4 regions of the Reella acinonychis genome follow, and region 2 is predicted to be linked to each of the others. Evidence: riboswitches for the same ligand, from Rfam matches in the RefSeq annotation. Region 2 holds a riboswitch; each other region holds the start of a gene.
What was found. A riboswitch is a leader RNA that binds a small molecule or an ion and turns the genes downstream of it on or off. The one in region 2 is predicted to bind thiamine pyrophosphate.
Positions count from the first base shown of each region.

Region 1: linked by a shared signal. The riboswitch ahead of thiC (phosphomethylpyrimidine synthase ThiC) and the one ahead of thiM (hydroxyethylthiazole kinase) in region 2 are both predicted to bind thiamine pyrophosphate.
Region 3: linked by a shared signal. The riboswitch ahead of ACUXZ4_RS05235 (ABC transporter substrate-binding protein) and the one ahead of thiM (hydroxyethylthiazole kinase) in region 2 are both predicted to bind thiamine pyrophosphate.
Region 4: linked by a shared signal. The riboswitch ahead of thiB (thiamine ABC transporter substrate binding subunit) and the one ahead of thiM (hydroxyethylthiazole kinase) in region 2 are both predicted to bind thiamine pyrophosphate.

Region 1 is NZ_CM128256.1:1,771,341-1,775,817, reverse strand. Features, by position in the region: gene thiC (phosphomethylpyrimidine synthase ThiC) at 28-1,962, opposite strand; TPP riboswitch at 2,082-2,177, opposite strand; gene metE (5-methyltetrahydropteroyltriglutamate--homocysteine S-methyltransferase) at 2,277-4,477, opposite strand, start outside.
Region 2 is NZ_CM128256.1:832,643-837,119, reverse strand. Features, by position in the region: gene yjgA (ribosome biogenesis factor YjgA) at 1-220, shown strand, start outside; gene ACUXZ4_RS04075 (patatin-like phospholipase family protein) at 250-1,092, opposite strand; TPP riboswitch at 1,214-1,310, shown strand; gene thiM (hydroxyethylthiazole kinase) at 1,360-2,157, shown strand; gene thiD (bifunctional hydroxymethylpyrimidine kinase/phosphomethylpyrimidine kinase) at 2,150-2,956, shown strand; gene thiE (thiamine phosphate synthase) at 2,949-3,611, shown strand; gene ACUXZ4_RS04055 (M15 family metallopeptidase) at 3,649-4,323, opposite strand; gene dapE (succinyl-diaminopimelate desuccinylase) at 4,316-4,477, opposite strand, start outside.
Region 3 is NZ_CM128256.1:1,033,018-1,037,494, reverse strand. Features, by position in the region: gene fbpC (ferric ABC transporter ATP-binding protein) at 1-967, shown strand, start outside; gene ACUXZ4_RS05235 (ABC transporter substrate-binding protein) at 1,011-2,057, opposite strand; TPP riboswitch at 2,143-2,238, opposite strand; gene ycaO (30S ribosomal protein S12 methylthiotransferase accessory factor YcaO) at 2,341-4,101, shown strand; gene ACUXZ4_RS05225 (glycosyltransferase family 8 protein) at 4,181-4,477, shown strand, end outside.
Region 4 is NZ_CM128256.1:1,255,456-1,259,932, reverse strand. Features, by position in the region: gene ACUXZ4_RS06345 (DASS family sodium-coupled anion symporter) at 1-407, shown strand, start outside; gene thiP (thiamine/thiamine pyrophosphate ABC transporter permease ThiP) at 493-2,121, opposite strand; gene thiB (thiamine ABC transporter substrate binding subunit) at 2,097-3,098, opposite strand; TPP riboswitch at 3,153-3,249, opposite strand; gene rarD (EamA family transporter RarD) at 3,290-4,171, opposite strand; gene uvrD (DNA helicase II) at 4,176-4,477, opposite strand, start outside.

The DNA.
Region 1 (4,477 bases), 940 kb from region 2:
AACTTTTTCTTACTCTGACGGGGTTAACTACAGTAAATCCTGCGTTTGATGATAAATCTCACCGCCTTTTTCGCGGAATTTTTCTGCCATTTCACGCAATCCTTCTGCTTGAGTTTGGACATCGTCTGTCACGTTCACCACTTCAATGCTTTCCAAGCTTTTCGCATAATCACGCACTTCTTGGGTGATTTTCATGGAGCAGAATTTTGGCCCACACATCGAGCAGAAATGGGCGACTTTGCCTGATTCCTGTGGCAAGGTTTCATCGTGGTAGGCACGAGCGGTTTCAGGATCGAGAGAAAGGTTAAACTGATCTTCCCAACGGAATTCAAAACGGGCTTTTGACATGGCATTATCACGAATTTGTGCCGCTGGGTGTCCTTTGGCTAAATCTGCAGCGTGGGCAGCGATTTTGTAGGTAATTAGCCCTTGTTTAACATCTTCTTTGTCAGGCAAGCCTAAATGCTCTTTCGGCGTTACATAACACAGCATGGCACAGCCAAACCAGCCGATCATCGCTGCCCCAATGCCTGAAGTGAAATGATCATAGCCCGGGGCAATATCGGTAGTCAGTGGTCCTAAGGTATAGAAAGGCGCTTCGTGGCAATGTTCAAGTTCTTCGGTCATATTGCGTTGGATCATATGCATCGGAATATGCCCTGGCCCTTCGATCATCACTTGCACATCATATTCCCACGCAATTTTGGTGAGTTCGCCTAAGGTGTAAAGCTCAGAAAATTGCGCTTCATCATTAGCATCTTGAATAGAACCTGGGCGTAAGCCATCGCCTAAAGACAGTGACACATCATAGCTGGCACAAATTTCACAGATTTCACGGAAATGTTCATACAAGAAATTTTCCTGATGATGCGACAAGCACCATTTCGCCATAATGGAACCGCCACGAGAAACAATGCCCGTTAAGCGTTTGGCAGTCATCGGCACATAACGCAACAAGGTGCCAGCGTGAATGGTGAAATAATCCACCCCTTGCTCCGCTTGTTCAATAATGGTGTCTTTGAAAATTTCCCAAGTGAGATTTTCCGCCACGCCATTGACCTTTTCTAAGGCTTGATAAAGCGGCACCGTGCCAATTGGCACAGGGCTGTTGCGAATAATCCATTCCCGTGTTTCGTGGATATTCCGTCCTGTGGACAAGTCCATCACTGTATCCGCACCCCAACGGGTTGCCCACACCAGTTTTTCCACTTCTTCTTCAATAGATGAGGTCACTGCAGAGTTACCAATATTGGCATTGACTTTCACTAAGAAATTACGCCCAATGATCATCGGTTCTAATTCAGGGTGATTGATATTACAAGGAATAATCGCACGCCCTGCCGCCACTTCTTGTCGCACAAATTCAGGGGTGATTTTATCAGGAATATTTGCACCAAACGCCTGCCCCAAATGTTGTTGCAAAAGCACCGCACTTTTCACTCGCTCACGCCCCATATTTTCACGCAGAGCGATAAATTCCATTTCAGGGGTGATAATGCCTTGTTTGGCATAATGCATTTGCGTCACACATTTGCCCGATTTGGCACGTCGCACTTGATGTTTCAGTTGAAAACGCAGTTCGTCCAAAGTGCGGTCATTTTGGCGTAAATTCGCATAATCGGAACTCAACGCCGACAATTGCTCCGTGTCATCACGTTCAATGATCCAATTTTCACGACAAGCAGGAATGCCTTTGGTGACATCAATCTCTTTTTGCTCATCACCATAGACGCCAGCGGTATCATAAATAGGAATGGATTCGTTCGGCTCATATTGCGGATTATTTTTATCGCCGCCCACCAAAGTTGGACTTAAATGAATTTCTCGCATCGGCACTTGAATATCTGCCCGAGAACCTTGCAAATAAAAGCGAGAAGAATTGGGGTGTTGATGCCCTTTTAAATTATGAATAAAGGCTTGTGCCGCTTCACGTTTTTCACGGCGAGTAGTAACTTTTGACATAAGCAAATACCTTTTTTAATGGAAGAAAGTAAATTGCTTGTTGAAGTGAGGGGTAAATCATCGTATAACGTCTGTTTTGCAAAAATGCAGGCGACATACACAAAAGTGCGGTTTAATTTTGATGAGTTTTACTTGTTTCCCTACGCGGGTGTTAGCCCAACAGGTTCGACGGATCCCAATATGGTCTCAGCTCGAAAGCACTCCGACAAGATTGAAAAAGTATAAATTAAAATAGCTTAAAAAGCGATCAAAAAATCCTCGTGATAATAACACGAGGATTTTGATGATGTGCTTGACTAGCGAGTTAGCTTAAATTACGCCAATTCTGCACGTAATTTTTTGGTCACTGCCACCATTACTTCTAATTGAGCAATGGTTTCTGTCCAGCCACGGGTTTTTAAACCACAGTCTGGGTTGACCCATAAACGCTCTTTTGGCACCACTTTCAACGCTTTGCGGAGTAAGTGTTCAATTTCTTCCGCTTTTGGCACGCGTGGACTGTGAATGTCGTACACGCCTGGGCCGATGTCGTTCGGGTATTTGAAATCGCCGAATGCGGTTAATAATTCCATATCTGAACGTGACGTTTCAATCGTGATTACGTCGGCATCTAAACCGGCAATGGCTGGTAAGATGTCGTTAAATTCAGAGTAACACATATGGGTGTGGATTTGCGTGTCATCTTGTACTCCCATATAGCTTAAGCGGAACGCTTCGCCTGCCCATTGTAAGTACGCATCCCAGTCGGCGCGTTTGAGCGGTAAACCTTCACGGATTGCTGGCTCGTCGATTTGGATCACTTTGATGCCTGCTTTTTCTAAGTCTAATACTTCGTCAGATAACGCCACACCGATTTGTTTACATACGGTTGAACGTGGAATATCGTTACGCACGAATGACCATTGTAAAATGGTGACAGGACCCGTTAGCATCCCTTTCATCACTTTTTTGGTTAAGCTTTGTGCATATTGTGACCAACGCACAGTCATTGGCTCTGGACGAACCACATCACCGTAAATTACTGGTGGTTTTACGCAGCGTGAACCGTAGCTTTGTACCCAACCGAATTTGGTAAACGCAAAACCGTCTAATAATTCACCGAAGTATTCCACCATATCGTTACGCTCTGCTTCACCGTGAACAAGCACATCAAGGTCAAGTTCTTCTTGGCGACGCACCACATATTCGATCTCTTTCTTCATTGCTGCTTCATAATCAGCAAGGCTTAAATCGCCTTTTTTGAAGCTCGCACGAGCGTGGCGGATTTCCGTGGTTTGTGGGAATGAACCGATGTTGGTAGTCGGTAGAAGCGGTAAGTTCAACCACGCATTTTGCTTCTCGATACGCTCTGCAAATGGTGACTTGCGTTGGTCAGCATTCGCTGGCAAGTTTGCTAAACGCTCTGCCACTTCAGGGCGGTGAATTTCTTTAGAATTTGCACGCGCGTCCGCAGCCGCTTGGCTTGCATCTAATTCTGCTTTAATGGCATCACGACCTTTTTCAAGCGCAGTTTTTAATACGTTTAACTCTTGTACTTTTTGTAATGTGAAGGCTAACCAGCTGTAAAGTGCAGGGTTTTTCTCTTGTAATTGAGTTTCAACGCTTAAATCAAATGGCGTGTGAAGTAATGAACAGCTTGGTGCAATCCATAAGCGTTCGCCTAATTTTGCCTTTAACGGCTCAACCACATCTAATACTTTGTTTAGGTTCGCACGCCAAATGTTACGACCTTCGATCACACCCGCTGAAAGTACTTTGCTGTAATCTTCAAAGGCAGCAAGTTGCTCTGGGGAACGGATTAAATCTAAGTGTAAACCGTCTACGGGTAAGTCTTTTAACAGCGCAGCGTGTTCTGCCACTGAACCAAAGTAAGTCGCTAATAATAATTTTGCTTTCACTTGGTCTGCAAAGGTTGCGTAAACTGCTTTGTAGGCTTCTACCCATTCTTTTGGTAAGTCTAAGGCAAGGGCTGGCTCGTCGATTTGGATCCATTCAGCACCTTCAGCCACTAAGGCATTTAAGATTTCTACATAAACTGGCACTAATTTGTTTAATAAGTCAAAACGGTTGAAGGCTTCGCCTTTTTCTTTCCCTAACCAAAGGAATGTTAATGGACCGACGATGACTGGTTTGAATTTGTGGCCTGCCGCTTTTGCTTCACGAATTTGTTGTACATAGTGAGCTGGGTTGGCTTTGAATTCGGTTGTTTTTTGGAATTCTGGTACAAGGTAGTGATAGTTAGTGTCGAACCATTTGGTCATTTCGATCGCAAATTGCTCTTTGTTACCACGAGCTAATTGGAAGTATTGATCAAGGGTTAAATTTTGGCTATCGAACCCAAAACGAGCTGGGATCGCACCTGTTGCCACTTGTAAATCTAAAATGTGATCGTAGAACGTGAAATCGCCCACTGCCACGAAATCAGCATTTGCATCCGCTTGGTGTTTCCAGTTTTTCTCACGCAACGCTTTGGCTAAATCTAATAAATCTTGCTCACTTAATTCTTTACGCCAGT
Region 2 (4,477 bases):
ACAACAAGCCATGTTGCATAAATTGGAATTATTGCGAGAGGAATTGATCGAGTACAATAACGAGGATTTAGCGGCTTTTTTTGAGCAATATCCACAAGCAGATCGCCAGCATTTGCGCAATTTGATTCGTTCAGCTAAAAAAGAAAAAGAGCAAAATAAACCAGCAAAAGCCTATCGTGAGATTTTCCAATATTTAAAAGAATTAATCTTAACTGACTAAATAAAATCCCCGCTATTGCGGGGATTTTTTTAATTGGTTAAATAAGCTTTCAACCCAGCCAATTCATTTTTTGCATCTGCCATACCCAAATCATACATTTTTTGAATCATTTTCGGATCTTTTTCCAATCTACTAATATTAATAGTTTGTGAAGGACGAATTACATAAATTTGTTTTTTATTATTGAGATCAATAATTTGTTCTACGGTCTGGTTGTATTCTAAGTAACGATTTTGCCAGCGTTCGATTAGTTTAGGGTATTTTTTATACATTAATTTAAACAACCACATTGAACTTGGTGTTTTGCGATAATCCAAAGGACGAGTTAACACGACAATCACTTTGTCATAGCCTAATTCAAAGCACTTTTGAATGGGAATACTGTCTGAAATACCTCCATCTAAATATTTTTTACCATTGATTTCTACTATTTTCGATACAAAAGGCATCGCCGAAGTCGCTCGGAAATACTCCATTTCCTTGAACACATCTTGAATTTTCACATATTCTGCTTCCCCCGTTTCAACATTCGTCAAAGTAAGCCAAAAATCAGTGTGGGATTGTAAAAAAGCGTCTTGATCAAAAGGGTCTAATTCAAAAGGTAATTGGTAAAAAGCGAAATCGCGATTCACAATATTTCCTGTCGTCAACAAACTATGCAACCCCATATAGCGTTTATCATTCAAATATTGTAGGTTGTAACGCAACACTCGCCCTTGCTGCTTTGAAGGATAATTAATACCAAATAATGCCCCCGCAGACACACCCACTATTCCATCAATATGCACTTGCTGTTGCATAAATACATCAAGCACGCCCGCAGTGAAAATGCCACGCATAGCGCCACCTTCAAGTACTAAACCTACCTTCATGCTGTTCCTCTTTTATTCTTAATAATCAAAAACATCTTCATTTTACACCGCACTTTTGTGTGATCAATATCACAGTTATTACTTTTTATCTTTGTTTTTTTGTTTTAATAAATTAGACTACCAAGGTTAGTCGGGGTGCTATCTACTAAATGGCTGAGATTATACCCGTAAAACCTGATACAGCTAATACTGGCGTAGGGAACTAATTTTTCTTTTTTACCGCTCCATTATTGCGTATCTTTCTTGTCGTTTTAATTAGGAAATTATATGCAGTTCAATTACTTAAATCTTGTTCGCGAACAAAACCCACTTATTCATTGTATCACCAATATTGTTGTCACCAATTTTTCTGCTAACGGTTTACTCGCTTTAGGCGCTTCGCCTTTTATGTCAACCATGCCCGAAGAAGTAGAAGAAATTCAAAATTTTGCAGGAGCATTATTGATTAATATCGGTACGATTAATAAGCTTGATGTTGAAGCAATGATACTCGCGGGTCAAGTAGCAAATAGAACTGGCGTTCCAGTGGTGTTAGATCCTGTTGGAGCAGGAGCAACTACTTATCGTCGTCAAGTCGTACAACAGATTTTAGATAAAGTTAAAGTATCCGCCATTCGAGGCAATGTCAGCGAAGTGGCATTTTTAGCGGGCGTAGAATGGGAAAGCAAAGGCGTTGACGCGGGTCAAGGCGAAGGAAATATTGCAGAAATTGCGCTAGCTGCTGCGCAAAAATATCAATGCATTGTTGCGGTTAGCGGCGAAATTGATTATATCAGCGATGGAAAACAAGTCGCGAAAATTGCCAATGGTACCGATTTATTTCCAAAAGTCACTGGTTCAGGATGTTTGTTAGGCGCTGTTGTTGGTGCTTTCTTAGCTGTAGCAGAAAAAGACGATTATTTTTCAGCTTGTGTTGAGGCTTGCACAACTTATGCTGTCGCTGGCGAATTAGCCGCTGCAGGTTTAACGACCGAAGTAGGTAGTTTCGCAGTAGAGTTTTTAAACAAATTGTCTTGTATCACAACAGAAGACATCACCAAGATTTCAAAGGTAAATTATGAATAATATTCCTCAAGCACTGACAATTGCAGGTTCGGATAGCGGCGGAGGCGCTGGTATTCAAGCGGATTTAAAAACCTTCCAAATGCGCAATGTGTTTGGTACAAGTGCAATTACGGCCATTACCATACAAAATACCATGGGCGTTTTTGGAATTGCGCCCATTCCCCTTGATGCAATTGCCGCACAAATTCGTGTAGTTGCCGAAGATTTCAATATCAATGCGGTAAAAATCGGTATGTTAGGCAATGCTGAAATTATTGAAACAGTGGCACAAAGTTTGGATACTCACAACTTTCCAGTAGTTGTGCTCGATCCTGTTATGGTAGCGAAAGGCTCAGAGCCTTTATTAGAAAAACAAGCGATTCAAGCGCTAAAACAATATATGCTACCCAAAGCACATGTGCTGACACCAAATTTACCTGAAGCTGAAGCATTAACAGGTATTAAAATTCATGATCACAAAAGCGCAGAAAAAGCCGCTCGTTTATTACAAGAGTTTGGCGTGGAAACCGTTGTGATTAAAGGTGGACACAGTGTAGATTCTCAAAGTGCGGTCTGTTTAGATTATGTTTTCACCCCAAACAAACAATTCTGCTTAGAAGCAAAACGCTTCCCAACGAAACACACTCATGGTACAGGCTGCACTTTCTCTGCTTGCATTGCCGCGGAATTAGCTAAAAGTAATAGCATAGAACAAGCTATTCGAACAGCCAAAGCATTTATAACTGCGGCAATTAGCAACCCGTTAAATATCGGACATGGTCATGGACCAACAAACCATTGGGCTTATAAAGATGAATAATATCAAACAAATGCTATCGGTGTATTTTATTGCAGGAACACAAGATTGTCGCCATTTAGCTGGCGATCCTTGCCAGAATCTATTGCACGTATTAAAACAAGCATTGGAAGCAGGAATCACTTGCTTTCAATTCAGGGATAAAGGCGAAGATTCACTGATCTCACAGCCCGAACAGCAAAAAATATTGGCAAAACAATGCTTGGAGTTATGCCGCCAATATAAAGTGCCCTTTATTGTTAATGATGATGTGGAATTGGCAATGGAAATCGGTGCGGATGGCATTCATGTGGGTCAACAAGATATGGCAGTCAGCGAGCTATTAAAACGCACCAATGGCAAATTTATTGTTGGCTTATCCACCAATAACCTTGAACAAATTCAAGACGCACAACAACTAGAGGACATTGATTATATTGGGGTAGGCCCTATTTTTGCGACAGCATCAAAAGCAGATCATTCCCAACCCATTGGTATAGAAGGTATTGAGCAACTTAAAAAAATTCCGCTTAATAAACCTTTCGTGGCAATCGGTGGCATTACCACAGAATCCGCGCCTCAACTGAAACAACTTGGTGCTGATGGCGTAGCGGTGATTTCAGCCATCACTCAAGCACAGAATATCAAAAGTGCGGTGCAAAAATTAAAAGAATTTTAAGTATATAAAAGGCATCCTAAGATGCCTTTTACTGTTCTTATAAACAAAAACGCGCGAATATTTCCTCAATGCGTTCAATCAAAATCGCTTTCGCCGCAACCTGTTCATTTTCCCAAGCGCTCATCAAAATTTCTGGGCTAAATTGCTGTTGCAATGGCTCCGCAATAGGAAAATAGCTTAAATGCCAAGGCTCTAAGCCAATTTCTTTATCTTCTTGTTCTAAAAAAGGAAAATAAAAACCAAATTGTTCTGCATTAACTAATAACCAATTAGTTAAACGTTGAAAATAGCCACCTGTTTGATATTCCCAAGGCTCAAGTTGCAATTGTTGGCCATCGGGAAGCAAATCAGGATCAAAAATATCAATTTCCGTTCCCCAATGATGACGACTAGCACCTGGCATTGCCGACCAGCGTAAAATGGCTTGGCATCTTTGCCAATCATCTAAACAGCTCAAATCAATCGCTATTCCTTTATCATCATGCACTTTCCGTTCGCCACAAAATTTGCTATTCCAAATCAGTTGTTGGCGTGCAAAATCGCGATAAGTGCTGGCGGGTTGCAAATTAAATCCCGCTTGTTTTGCTGCCTGCTGCATAGCTACAAAAGCAGATACCACTTCTGCTTGCAAAAAATAGTTAGGCGAAAGCTCGTTTGGTAACGCCAACAAATGTTCACGACTTTTACCTGTGAGAATTAACTGATTATTCATTGAGTAACTGTTCTAAAATTTGATAATAAATCTCACCGCACTTTTCTAAATCATCTATGTTTACACACTCATTCACTTTGTGAATAGTATGATTTAGCGGTCCAAATTCAATCACTTCTGTTCCCATTTGTGCGATAAAACGTGCATCTGAAGT
Region 3 (4,477 bases), 200 kb from region 2:
TAAGCGTGGCACAATGGTGACCTTACTTGGTCCATCAGGTTGTGGTAAAACCACAGTATTACGTTTAGTAGCAGGCTTAGAAAGTCCAACCGAGGGACAGATTTTTATTGATGGAGAAGATGTCACCAAATCATCCATTCAAAATCGTGATATTTGTATTGTATTCCAATCCTATGCTCTCTTCCCACACATGTCGATTGGCGATAACGTAGGTTATGGCTTACGCATGCAAGGCGTTGGCATGGAAGAACGAAAACAACGAGTAAAAGAAGCCCTTGAATTAGTGGATTTAGCTGGATTTGAAGATCGCTTTGTTGACCAAATTTCTGGTGGTCAACAACAACGTGTTGCTTTAGCGCGTGCATTAGTACTCAAACCAAAAGTGCTTTTATTTGATGAGCCATTAAGTAACCTTGATGCTAATTTACGCCGCTCTATGCGTGAGAAAATCCGCGAATTGCAACAGCGTTTAGGCATTACTTCTCTTTATGTTACTCATGATCAAACAGAAGCCTTTGCTGTTTCTGATGAAGTTATTGTTATGCATAAAGGTAAAATTATGCAAAAAGCACCTGCAAAAGAGCTTTACCTTCGCCCTAACTCACTCTTCTTAGCCAACTTTATGGGCGAAAGTAGTATTTTTGATGGTCATCTTTCTCAAGATAAAGTAACAGTGAATGGTTACAGTTTCCCTCTTTCCAATTCATCACAATTCGGATTAGCCGATGGAGAATGTTTAGTGGGTATTCGTCCAGAAGCAATTAAACTGAAAAACACTGGCGAAGAAAGCCAACACTGCCACATTAAAAGTGCGGTATATATGGGAAATCACTGGGAAATTGTGGCAGAATGGGGCGGAAAAGATCTGCTTGTCAACAGCAATCCAGAAGAGTTTGATCCTAATGCACAACAGGCTTATCTGCACCTGGCAGAACATGGCGTGTTTTTACTGAAAAAAGAAGCCTAAAGATAAAAGTGCGGTGAATTACACCGCACTTTTTCTTTGTTTTTTACTTCGCCATTTTGGTTTCTTGTAGCCAATGCTCAGTTAAGCGTTTCGCTTCTTTATCAGAACCAAAACGAATAAAATCAATATCGATTAATTTCAATTCTGTCGGATTACTGGATTTTGGTGAGATTTCCGCATGAATATTGGTTGGAAGCTGATAAGAATCTGCATTTCGCCACATCATTTCTTGTGCTTCTTTATCTAACGCAAAATCAACAAATAACTTCGCATTATCTAAATTACGCGCACCTTTAAGAATACTAATTGCGCCTAAGGTATAGCCTGCACCTTCACAAGGTATAATGCCTTTTACTGGAGCGCCTTTATCTTTTTCGCGTATATAGCTGTGCATAAAGCTCACATCAACACCGACTTCACCCGTCGCCAATTTACTAGTAGCTAAACCACTTTTGCTATATTGCACCACGTTGTTATCCAATTTTTTAAAGAATTCAAAAGCTTTTTCTTCGCCCCAAAGTTGAACTAATGTGGTTAAAAATGAATAACCTGTGCCTGATACGCGCGGATCAGGATATTGAATTTGATCTTTAAAACGAGGATCCACTAAATCAGCAAAACATTTTGGCGGTTCAATCCCCAATTTTTCTAATTTTTCTGTATTGACCCCAATAGCAAGTTCCATTAAATAAATAATCGAACTATATTCACCTAGTTTTTCTGTTAAATGCTTAAATCTAGGCATAATTTCTTTTTGCTTAGGAGAACGATATTTCTCTAACAAGCCTTCACCAGCGGCTTGGAAATGAGGCTCTAAGGTGCCGCCATACCATAAATCCGCTTGTGGATTCTCTTTCTCCGCTTTAATTTTACCTAGAATGGTACCCGTACTATTACGCACGAACTGTGCATCTACGTTATATTTTTCTGCAAAACGTTGCACAATTTTTTCACAGGTCGCATTTTGCATGCTGCAATAGACGGTTAAGCGCCCTTCTGCTTGTGCTGGCTGTGAAAGCATAAATAATGATAAACCACAAAGTGCGGTCAATTTTAGACTTGTTTTGTGAATGGATGGAAAAGTTGTCATGAATTTACTCCTCGTTTAAGTGAAAAGAAAACACAGACTAACCACTAAACGAAAAGAAAGACATAATGATAGAAAAGATAACGATATTTATCTCTAATTAGTTCCCTACGTCAGCGTTAACTGTATCAGGTTCACGGGTATCATCTCAGCTGAACATTGTTCAGCACCCCGACTAAACGCCACAACTATAAAGCTTAATACACCATTTGTAAATAACTTATACGCATTCATCTGTAACATGATACAATTCGGCAAATTTTCGTATTCTCTGTAAGGTAACCCAATGACAGAACAAACCTTTATCTTAGGTAAAGATGCCGCGCTTGAAGAAAGTATCCATAAATTTCAACAAAAATTAACCGCACTTGGTTTTGATATTGAAGAAGCCTCCTGGTTAAATCCTGTTCCAAACGTATGGTCTGTCCATATTCGTGATAAAGATTGCCCGCAATGTTTTTCAAATGGTAAAGGGGCAAGTAAAAAAGCAGCATTAGCTTCCGCATTAGGCGAATATTTTGAACGTCTTTCTACTAACTATTTTTTCGCTGACTATTATTTAGGTAAAGATATTGCTGAAAGTGATTTTGTTCACTACCCTTCAGAAAAATGGTTCCCTATCGAAGATGAAGATATGTTACCAGAAGGAATTTTAGACGATTATTTACTCGGCTATTTTGATCCCGAAGGTGAATTGACACCTGATTTATTAATTGATTTACAATCTGGCAACTATGATCGAGGGATCGTTGCCTTGCCTTATATTCGCCAATCCGATCAGAAACCCGTTTACATTCCACAAAGCATTATTGCTAACCTATATGTATCGAACGGCATGTCGGCAGGCAATACCAAATATGAAGCTCGCGTTCAAGGATTATCTGAAGTATTTGAACGCTATGTAAAAAATAAAATTATTGCCGAGGCAATCAGCTTACCTGAAATTCCTGCGGATGTTATTGCACAATATCCGAGTATTCAAGCATCCATTCAAACATTAGAACAGGAAGGTTTCCCAATTTACTGCTACGATGCCTCTTTAGGCGGTAAATACCCAGTTATCGCAGTGATTTTATTTAATCCAAATAATGGCACTTGTTTTGCTTCCTTCGGTGCGCATCCAAATTTCCAAGTTGCATTTGAACGTACAGTAACGGAATTATTACAGGGTCGTAGTCTCAAAGATTTAGATGTCTTTGCTCCCCCTTCTTTCAACAACGATGATGTGGCAGAACATGCGAATTTAGAAACGCACTTTATTGATTCAAGCGGCTTAATTTCTTGGGATCTCTTTAAACAAACTTCAGATTATCCATTTGTTCATTGGAATTTTTCTGGAACAACGGAACAAGAATACAATAATTTAATGGCCATATTTAATGCGGACAACAAACAAGTTTATATTATGGATTACAACCACTTAGGCGTGTACGCTTGCCGAATTATCGTGCCTTCCATGTCAGATATTTATCCAGTTGATGATTTAATTTATGCCAACAATAACGCAGGGATGGATTGGCGAGAAATCTTGCTCGATTTACCGCACTTTCATCATGATCAAGACACTTACCAAGAGCTATTGGATGAATTAGATGAACAAGGAATTGATGATGCAACCCGAGTTCGTGAGTTTATTGGTATTGTGGCGCCCCCTAAATCAGGTTGGTCAACCTTACGTATTGGCGAACTTAAATCAATGCTTTATTTAGCCTTAGGCGAATTAGAGTTAGCATTGGAATGGGCAAATTGGACATATAATATGAATAATTCCGTATTTACGCCAGAACGTGCTAATTATTATCGTTGTTTAATTAATACAATCGAACTTTTCCTTGATGAAGAACGCCAACCTGAACAGTATTACCATGCATTTGGAAAAATGTACGGAGAAACAGCTAGAAATTCGGCTTGGGCTGCTGTATCAGAACAAGGAAATCCATTCTACGATTTATTAGCTGATGACGAGCACTTACAACAGCTACGAGCACACCAAAAACTCTTAAATGCGTATGCAAAATTACAAAAAGCAAAGCGTGAAAATGGGTGATAAATTTATTTCAAAACTAAAAAATATGCAGTATCCTAATTTTTAGAAAAAATTATCATATTAATATAAGAGTAAAACTATGCAAGCATATGAAGCCACAGACAAACAAATAGTAATCGCTTTAGCTGCTGATTTAAACTATTCTGAGCAAGTTATTACATTAATTAAATCCGTTTGCTACCATCATCAAAATGTGAAATTCTATTTGTTAAATAAAGAATTTCCTGATGAGTGGTTTCAAGTCCTGAATAAATCGTTAAATAAAATAGAATGTCAAATTATAGATGTAAAAGTCATTACAGATATATTTGATGGATTTACCGTTCTAAATAGAATTACATCTCCAACTTGTTACCGATATTTCATCTCAGATCTT
Region 4 (4,477 bases), 420 kb from region 2:
CATTGAATAAATACGGTGCAATTGCGTGGGTGTCAAACCATATCGCAAATTCAGTAGGAACATTTAGCTGGCCTATTGCATTCTCTATTTTGGTACTGGTTTATTTTTATACCCGTTACTTCTTCGCCTCTGCTATGGCGCATATTTCAGCGATGTATTTAGCCTTCTTGGCAGCTGCTATCGCAGTAGGGACACCACCAATTATTGCGGCAATTGGTCTAGGTTATACTTCTACGTTATCAATGAGCTTAACACAATATGCTGGCGGTCCAGGGCCTGCATTATATGGTTCAGGTTACAACAGCACTGGGCAATGGTGGGGAGTAAGCTTCGCAGCTTCAATTGTCTCACTCATTATTTGGTTTGGTGTTGGCGGTATTTGGATGAAAATGTTAGGTTGGTGGTAATTCCATCTCCCAATAATCAACAAGGCAAAGTTTAATCACTTTGCCTTTATTTTTGCTTAAAAGTGCGGTGGATTTTCTGCTATTTTTATTCGTTATGTTTATGCTTTTCTAACCAGTAGAATAATCCCAAACAACTTAATAATAAAATCAGTGCTGTAACTGCACTTTCATCACCACGATAGCTGCCTAATTGTTGATAAAGCAAATAAGGCAGTGAACTAAAGTCTTGATTACCAAATAATGCGATCGCCGTAAAATCGCCCAGAGACAGACAACAAGCAAGTGCAAAAGCATATTTCATTGGTGCCGATAAACTGTGCCATTCAATTAATTTGAAACGTTGCCACCCCGTAATGCCTAATGACTGACAAAGTTTTTCATAATGGCTCAGATTATATTTCATTGGGCTTGCGAGAATACGAATTACAAAAGGCAATGCCATCACAGAATTACAAAAGATCAGTAAAATAAAGAGATGAATTCGGGTAAAGTCCCATTCTCTTAACCATAAGAACAGTCCCATAGCGAGCAATAACATTGGAATCGCTAAAATTGCCAAACTAAAATGGATCATTCCATCAGAAAATCGTTGAAATCCTAACCAATATAATCGTCTTGACGCTAGCAATAATGATATTGCCATAACAACAGATGCCAGCGCGGATAAAGGAGCGATACTCATTGAATAAGTGACTGCTTTCCATAACGCGACTTGTTTCCATGCAGTCAAAATCGCCTCAGATGAAACCGCACTAATCACAATATTCATTAAGGGTAAAAGTAAAAATAAGCTCGTGATGAATATCAATGTAATCTGCCAGTATTGTACCCATTTTGATTGGTGCGCAACCCAATAGCTACGTTGGCTTAGTTGTGTTTCTGCTGTTGGGCTAAACCAACTGCTTAATAAAAATAATAGGATACAAAAAACAAATTGTAATAATGCAAATTGCACCGCTTTGGGTAAATCAAAATCAAATATGATCGCTTGATAAATAGCGACTTCTAATGTGGTGTACTTAGGTCCACCGCCCAATACAAGTACAATAGCGAAACTGGTAAAACACAGCATAAAAATCATAATAAATACGGGCAATATTTGTTGTTTTAAATAGGGAAGTTCAATCCAACGAATAAATTGCCAACCGCGTAAATTGATCTGTGCTGCAAGCTGATGTTGTTGATAAGGAATTGATTGATATGCTTGCAAAAACAATCGGGTTGCTAAAGGAATATTAAAAAATAAATGCGCAATCAGAATCCCTGTCAAACCATAGATAGAAGGCGTCCAACTAAAAGCGAATTGTTTACTTAATCCGCCTAACCAACCAGATGCACCATAAACACCAAGGATACCGAAAATAGCAACGAGTGAAGGTAATACAAAGGTCAATGAAAATAATCTGAGTAAGACACTTTTGCCCTTAAAACTTTGATAGAAAAAAGCGCGGGCAAATAGTAATCCAATAATCAGAGATAACAAAGCTGATAATGAGGCTTGAGTTAAGCTAAAAGAGATAACTTGATAAATATAAGGATCTTGCCATACACCTTGCAAAACGTTGTCGCCAACTTGCCAAACCGCGCGCAAGCTAGAAAAATAAACAGACAATAAAATAGATAAAACGATCAAGGCAGCAATATAATGCTGCCAAGATAAACGCGGTAAATTTTGTTTAACGGCAATCTTTATTGACTTAAAATCGATTGCCATGCCGATGTCCATTGCTTAATGTTTTGCTCTGTTACTTTTTCTGTATTCAGGCTTTTCACCTTAAACTGTTGTTGTTTTAATGCATCAAAATGTGGCTCTACTTCTGTTGCAATCACAGAAAGCATGACATTTTTCTGACTAATCTCTTTTTGTGCTGCTGGTGATAGGACAAATTGGATAAATTGATCCGCACATGGATTATCATGCCTTGCAATTTTCGCCATAGTATCCACTTGATACAAAGCTCCTTCACTAAAATCAGTGGCAACATATTGATCAGTTTTATCATTAAGCACATGGTAAATTGGCGAAGTATTGTGACTAAATACTAGATCTGATTCACCTTTGAGGAATACACCGTAAGTTTCGCTCCAACCTTTACCCACTGTTACCGTATGTTTCGCTAAGTTTTTCCAAGCTTGTTCAATTTTATCTGCGGGATAAACCACATTCATCCAAGCTAATAAACCACGCCCCATACTGCTAGTACGAGGATCTTGATAAATGATGCGCAAGTCCTGACGCTCAACTAATTCTTGCAAACTTTTTGGTGGATTTTTCAATTTGTTCTTATCATAAATAAAGGCAAATTGACCAAACTCATAAGGAACAAAAGTTTGATCTTGCCAATCAAATGGTAGTGAAAGTGCGGTTAAATCTACTGATGTTTTTGCAAATAATCCTGTTTTTTGTGCAGCTTCCATTTGGAAATTATCCAACCCTAACACAACGTCCGCTTTGGTTTTCTTTCCTTCTAAACGAAGACGATTTAATAAAGTATTTCGGCTATCGAACACTTGATAATTCACTGAACATTGTGGGAATTGTTTTTCAAACAATTGTTTCACTTCTCCACCCGGTCCCCATTCAGAACCAAAAAACTCTTCAGAATACACATTGACAGTGGTGCTATTAGCAAGTACAGAAGTGGAAAATAAAGAAAGTGCGGTGATAAAACCATATGTTTTGTTAGACATAAAAAATCCTCTAATCAAAAATTAAAGGAATTTAAGTGCGGTCAAATTTTGTTAAAGTTGACGTTTCTCAAATCCCTACGCTGATATTAATCGGTTCAGGTTCAACGGGTATTTTCTCAGCCAATGAATATTAGCACCCCGATGAGAACGGTTTAGTGTAAGTGTTTTTGCCCAAACTTAGCAATAAAAATCTATACCTTAATTCGTCTTTTAGGTAAATTCGCAATACCATCCCAAACTAAAAGCGCAACGGCAATAAGTAAACAGATCATTAAAAGGTAAGAATCGCTTTGTAAGCTTTCACCAATTAAGAAAGAAACACATAACATGAAAAAAGGTTCAAAATATCCTAATAATCCCAATAAATTAATAGGTAAACATTGGCTTGATAAAATATATAACCCCAGTGCTAAACCACCTACAGCACCAAGCAACGCAAGCCAGAGATAGATATGAGGATTTTGACTTTGAATCCAAACCATATCCGTTTGGGAAGCAAAATAAATTGAAGCGGGTACCAGTAACAACATTTCAAAAATAAAACTGGATAAATGCAGCACATTAAAATATTTTCTTACAGCAAAATAGACGGGATAGCCAATACAAACCAAGCCCGTTTCCCAAGAGAAAACGCCCGTCAAAATCACTTTACTTAGCACGCCGATAGCTGCAAATAAAACCGAATAAGTCTTTATTTTAGACATCCGTTCTTTATAGAAAAAACGCCCAATTAATACCATAATTAAAGGCATTAATAGATAACCAATTGAAACCTCAATGGCTCGATTATGTACAGGCGCCCATACAAATAACCACATTTGCACACCCATAGTGGCACTTGTAAAAAGCAGAACAATAAATAAGCGCGGTTGATTTTTTACTTGGATTAAAAATTGAAAAAAGGCTTTGTGCTGTTTCAAGCTGTAAAGTAGCACAGCTAGAAAAGGTAAGGTCACTAACGTTCGCCAGCCAAATAACATTTCGCCTTCCAGCGGTTGTAGCACCGTAGAAAGAAAATACACAATGCCGAACAATAAAGAGGCAATGATAGAAAACGAAATCCCTTTAATCATATATTTATAACCGTTCTAATTTTGCTAAATGCGCAATAAGCCACTTAATGCCTTGACCTTGGAAGGCGATTTGTAATCTAGTGTTGTTATCCGCACCTTCGACATTAATAATGGTGCCTTGGCCAAATTTCTCGTGGCGCACTTTTTGTCCTGCTTTCCAACCACTATTTTCGTCCACAAAAACTCGGCTAGAATTCACCGCACTTTGATTGTAGGCGCGGGTTACTGTACCACGTAAACGCACCGCTTGGATACATTCATCAGGCAATTCACTAATAAAACGCGAAGGGATATGGCGTTCTTCTT